Regions from separate parts of the Rossellomorea sp. FS2 genome, predicted to be linked through region 2. Evidence: riboswitches for the same ligand, from Rfam matches in the RefSeq annotation. Region 2 holds a riboswitch; the other holds the start of a gene.

Evidence for each region. Region 2 has a riboswitch for lysine ahead of ACNA6I_RS18615 (Na+/H+ antiporter NhaC family protein). Riboswitches for the same ligand answer to the same signal wherever they lie in the genome.
Region 1: linked by a shared signal. The riboswitch ahead of ACNA6I_RS01075 (aspartate kinase) and the one ahead of ACNA6I_RS18615 (Na+/H+ antiporter NhaC family protein) in region 2 are both predicted to bind lysine.

What each region holds. Positions count from the first base shown of each region.
Region 1 is NZ_JBLRVS010000001.1:214,936-218,061, reverse strand. Features, by position in the region: gene ACNA6I_RS01080 (YslB family protein) at 1-3, shown strand, start outside; gene ACNA6I_RS01075 (aspartate kinase) at 54-1,292, opposite strand; lysine riboswitch at 1,481-1,659, opposite strand; gene uvrC (excinuclease ABC subunit UvrC) at 1,703-3,126, opposite strand, start outside.
Region 2 is NZ_JBLRVS010000005.1:437,685-440,810, reverse strand. Features, by position in the region: gene ACNA6I_RS18615 (Na+/H+ antiporter NhaC family protein) at 1-1,565, opposite strand, end outside; lysine riboswitch at 1,680-1,861, opposite strand; gene ACNA6I_RS18610 (HD-GYP domain-containing protein) at 1,995-3,104, opposite strand.

The DNA of each region.
Region 1 (3,126 bases), on a different contig from region 2:
TGACCACAGAAGGCAGGCCCGCTCCCATGAGGAGCGGGCCTGCCTTTTGATGATCACAGAGTGATTTCTTCCACTTTCACTTCATCAAGATGGAAAGAGGAGTGCAGCACCTGTGCCGCTTTATTCATGAGATCCTCGTCCACGACGACGGATACTTTGATTTCAGATGTGCTCACCATCTTGATGGTGATCCCGTTATCTGCGAGCACTTCGAACATTTCTGCTGCGACACCAGGATTCGAGATCATGCCCGATCCTACGATGGATACCTTCGACAGTCCCCCTTCATGTTCCACATGGGTGAAGCCGAGGGATTCTTTGTGCTGTTCAAGGACCTCGAGGGTCTCTTCAAGATCATGCCCTTTGATGGAGAACGACAGATTGGTCGTATTTTGTTCTGTTTGACTCTGGATGATGATATCGACATTCAGGTGATGCTCCGCCAGTGTGGTGAAGATCGATGACAGCCCCTTCAACGCATTATTCAGACCGAAGACCGTCACCCTTGTGATTTCATTCTCGAACGCTACGCCGCGTACAACTAGATTTTGTTCCATGCTTGCTTCCTCCTCAATATAAGTACCTTCGATCCTCTCGATGCTTGAACGGACTTCTAATGGAATCTGATAGTTTTTGGCAAATTCCACGGCCCTCGGATGGAGGACGCCCGCCCCAAGATTGGCAAGCTCCAGCATTTCATCATAGGAGATGCTGGAAAGCTTCCTGGCTCCTTTTATATAACGGGGGTCGGATGTGTAGACCCCATCTACGTCCGTATAAATATCGCAGCGTTCCGCCTTCAGGGCTGCTGCGATGGCGACGGCCGTCGTATCGGATCCGCCCCGGCCAAGGGTGGTGATTTCTCCTGATGCAGTCATTCCCTGGAATCCTGCCACGATGACGACCTTCCCTTCATACAGATGGGATGCCAATTTTTCCGTGTGGATATTGGTGATCCTGGCATTGCTGTGGATGGACTCCGTCTCGATCCCGGCCTGCCAGCCCGTAAACGAAATGGCATCCTGGCCGACTTGGATAAGGGCCATCGTCAATAGTGAGATGGTCACCTGCTCTCCTGTAGACAGAAGCATATCCATTTCACGTTTGCTCGGCTGCGAGCAGATTTCCTTTGCCATGCCTACAAGGGCATCCGTCGTTTTTCCCATTGCTGAAACGACGACGACGACGTCATTCCCCTTTTCCTTCTCTTCCACCACACGTGAAGCCACATGCTGAATTCGTTCCACTGATCCCACCGAAGTTCCGCCAAATTTCTGAACGATTATACCCAATGCTTCTCCCTCTTTCTTCTTGATTGGATGCGGAGCACCCTGATGGACTAGAGCTACTATCTGATTCCGGCTTTTGGCATCCCCATGTCGGGGACACCGTCATGCAGCAGGTATAAAAAAAAGCAATGAGACGAAGCATCTCATTGCTTTTTGAACACTGCATACGAACAAAAAAGGTTCAGTCGGCATTGTGAGATAGCTCTCCAAGATGAATCATCTTGACAATCCTGCATCTATTAAATGCAGAACCAGCGCAGCCGATATGAGTGCGGCTTCACTTCGGCGGTCCTCCCCTTTCCAGTCACATCTCCAGAGCTCATACTCTTCCGTGAACCGTACTATTGAAGTCCGCACCTCTATCACCACTTAAAAAGTGATAATGTTTTTAATTTTTGTTCATTATAGCACAATCATTTTGGGGTATCAACGTCCTTTTCACCATTATCATGAAGTTTTTCATGAAGTTGCATGGCGACACGCTCCGGGATCCCAAGCTCCCTGAACTCTTCCAAGGTTGCATCCTTCATCCGTTTCATCGATCCGAAATGTTTCAACAGCTGTTTTTTACGCTTCGGACCGATTCCATCAATATCATCCAGCATGGATTGGAACGCACTCTTCCCCCTGAGCTGGCGATGGAAGGTGATGGCGAACCGGTGGACTTCATCCTGTATGCGCTGAAGCAGATAAAATTCCTGGCTCCGTTTCTCCAAAGGAATGATCTGGAGGGGATTCCCGTACAGCAGTTCCGATGTCTGATGCTTGTCGTCCTTTGCGAGGCCGCCTAGAGGAACATCAAGACCCAGTTCATTCTCCAGCACTTCCCGGGCCGCTTCGATCTGTCCCTTCCCGCCATCGATGACAATCAGGTCAGGGAGGGGCAGTCCTTCTTTCAATACCCTCGCATACCTTCTCCGGATCACTTCCCTCATGGATTCATAGTCATCCGGTCCGGTGACGGTCTTGATCTTGTACTTCCGGTATTCCTTCTTAGCCGGCTTCCCGTCCAGGAACACGATCATGGCCGAGACGGGATCCGATCCCTGGATATTGGAGTTATCGAATGCCTCGATCCGGAATGGCGTATAGATCCCCATCTGTTCACCGAGTCTTTCGACCGCTTTGATCGTACGGTCTTCATCCCGTTCGATCAGGGCAAACTTCTCATTCAGTGCCTGCTTGGCATTTTTCTCGGCAAGGCGCACCAGTTCCTTCTTCTTCCCGCGCTTCGGCTGGACGGTCCTTACTTCAAGGAGTTTCTCCACGAGTTCTACATCGATTCCTTCCGGGAGGAAAATTTCCTTCGGTTTGAAGTGATTGGACTTGGAATAAAACTGGCCGAGGAATGTAAGGAACTCATCCTCCGGTTCATTATAGATCGGGAACAGGGAAACATCCCGTTCGATGAGTTTCCCTTGCCGCACGAAGAACACCTGGACGCACATCCAGCCCTTGTCGATGCCGTAACCGAACACATCGCGATCGGTGAAATCCGTCATGGTCATCTTTTGTTTTTCCATCGTTGCCTCGATATGCTGGATCTGATCCCTGAACTCCATGGCACGCTCGAATTCCATCTTTTCAGAGGCTTCCTGCATCTTCACGGAAAGCTGTTCCTTGATTTCCTTATAGCCGCCATTCAGGAAACGGGCGATTTCATCCGTCATCTCGCGGTAGGTTTCATTATTCACTTCCTTGATGCACGGCGCCAGGCATTGTCCCATATGGTAGTAAAGGCATGCCCTGTCCGGCAGCGTGGTACATTTTCGCAGGGGATACAGGCGATCGAGCAATTTTTTCGTTTCGTTCGCGGCTCCTGCGTTCGGATACGGAC
Region 2 (3,126 bases):
TAATGCTGTTCTGCCACTGTTTCTGATTTCTTCCCGATCAGGAACGACACACCCACGACAAGCACGATGACCGTCAGCAGCCCGAGCCACGTGTTCTCGGTGAATCCGAGGACAAGATAGCCGACTGCCGCTGCACCCGCTGCAATGAGGGCATATGGCAGCTGGGTGAGGACGTGGTCGATGTGATTGCTCCCTGCTCCGGTGGAGGAAAGGATGGTAGTATCCGAAATCGGAGAGCAGTGGTCTCCGAATACCGCTCCGGCAAGGACGGCCGCCATGGATGGAAGCAGGATCGTGATATCCGTATTGGCCGCAATCTCACCTGCAATCGGGAGAAGCAACCCGAAGGATCCCCAGGAAGTTCCCGTCGAAAAGGCCATGAATCCAGCCACAACGAACAGGATGAAAGGCAGGGCCGCTACAGGTATGCTCGATTGTTCAACGAGACCCGCAAGATACTTCCCTGTCTCCAATTCTCCGATCAGCGTAACGATCGTCCAAGCGAAGAACAGGATGTAAACGGCTGGCAACATCGACTTAACCCCCTCGATGATCCCTTTACCGAGTGCACTCCCTTCCACGCCTTTCATACTCACCTGTCTGAGGAAGAAGAGCAGGGAAACGATAAATCCGACAACCCCTCCGAGAATCAGCGAAAGTGTTACATCGGTGTTCTCGAACACTTTGAGAAGATCGAAGGATCCCACCGCACGGTATCCGGTCCACAGCATGGCACCGACCGTTCCGACGACGAGAGCAACAATCGGCCAGACAAGGTCACCGACTGTTCCCCTTGGGCTGACGGGAAGCTCATTTTTAAGTTCTCCTGGGATTTCTTTTGATGCATCATACAGCTCACCTGTCTGGATCGCTTTCACTTCATGCTCACGCATTTTCCCAAAGTCGATGCCCCTGATGGCAATCAACAATACGAAAAGGATCGTGGCCCAAACGTAAAAGTTCATCGGAACAACTTGCACGAAGGCAGAAAATGCCGAAATGTCGGTCACATTATGCGCAGCCAGGATCGTCCCCATGATGCCGATGATGTACGCCCCCCAGCTTGAAACCGGTGAAACCACACAAATGGGAGCTGAAGTCGAATCAATGATATAGGCAAGTTTTGCCCTTGAAATATTGTGACGGTCCGTGACAGGACGTGCTACCTGACCGACCGCAAGTGCATTAAAATAATCGTCGATGAAGATGATGATACCGAGTACGGCTGCAAGGAGTTGTGCACCCCTGCGGGTCTTCACTCGCTTGATGGCCCATTCACCGAAGGCACGGCTTCCGCCCGTGATATTGATGAATGCCGTGATGATACCAAGCAGAAGCAGGAAAAGGATGATGAAGATATTCCCTTTATTCCATTCTCCATCTGCGTATAGATTCCCGATGAAACCATCCCATACGAGGGAGATCGTTTCTACGATTGAAAAATTGGCTATTAAGAGTGCTGATGCTACAATCCCTACACCGAGGGATAAAAGTACCCTCCGCGTCAGTACGACCATCAAGATGGCCAAGAGTGGCGGGATCAATGAGTAAATGGTGTTTTCCATGAGTTCCTCCTATGAATTGATAGGGGGGAAGTGCTGAAACATGATAGAAGGCAAACAAAAAAGGCAATGATAGAGATACTATCATTACCTTGTCAGTAACGTAAGTGCTCCATCACGATCTGTAGCTCCCCATTATAGAGTACCTCTATAATGACAGTGTCATCCTTTTTCAAGATAACCCCAGCACCCATGCATTCGACATACATGGCTACTTCGGCAAAAGTTCCCTTTCATCTGTTCTCTCAGTTGTCATCCTCAAACAGCTTACTAATGAACCCTGCGCCTCTACCCCATCGGATTGATGATGTGGTTGCTTATAAAATTTTCTATACAACTATATCAAACTGCCGGGTCTTTGACAATGGATATTCCCTATATGGAAATATTTTAAACCATTCAACGCAAAAAAGACCCCACGATAGAGGGGGGTCATGTACGGGAAGGGATCCCGACTTCAAAATCCGGATCAAAGCCCGTGATGATGATATCAAATTCCTTGCTCAAATCGATTTCATAAGGGGTTTCCAGACGTTCTCCCCGCTCTTCGACGATCCGTACAACAGGACGGTCGGTCACCCCTTGATTCTGCTCGGCCACGATGGCTTTCCGATCATCATTCAGCTCGATGATCATCCCATTCGGATAGATGGCCACGGAGCGCCTGAAGGCTTCGATGACCTCCCTGTCGAACAGGGTCCCCGCTCCTGCATAAAGGATCTCGAGCGCCTGATGGGGAAGCATGGCATCCCGGTATACCCGGTTGGAGGTCATGGCGTCAAAGACGTCGGCGACCGCAATGATCTTGGCGAATGGATGGATGTCTTCTTCCTTGATTCCCCTGGGATATCCTGAGCCGTCCAACCTCTCATGGTGCTGATACGCACAGTGCGCTACGAGGATGGACACCGAATGAAGGCCGCGGAGGATTTCAAATCCCCTCTCGGAATGGAGTTTGATTTCAGCAAATTCCGCTTCCGTCAGTCTGCCCGGCTTCATGAGGATTTCCTCCGATATGCACATTTTGCCGATATCATGAAGAATCGCTCCAACCCCGAGCTGTTCGAGCTGCTTTTGGGGAAGATTCAGCTTAAGGCCGATCGAAAGGGTATAGAGTGTCACATTGAACGAATGATGGAAGATATAAGAATCATAGGAGAAAACATCTGTCAGGATCGTCAGAAGGTCATTGTTCTCCTTGACTTCCTGCAGGACGACTCCGATGATGCCAGTCATTTGCCTAGCACTCTCCTCAAACAACACGCTTTTCGGGATGCCCGATTGCTTGACCTGACTGAATGCCTTCTCGATGCTTTTGATCGTCTCCTGTCTCACTTTCTTTGAAACGGTCTCTTTGACCTCGATTCCATGGGAAAGAGAATCTTCGATATAAACATATTGAATATTCAACTCTAACAGCCGCTGAATCATGCGGTCCGTGAGCGGCACGCGATCATGAATCAGCATCTTTCCTCTCATGTTATAGACCGGTGAACCTAGAACCATGCCGGATCTGATGGACCTTGTAGAAATGAGCATCATACTAATCTCCTATATATCCCCT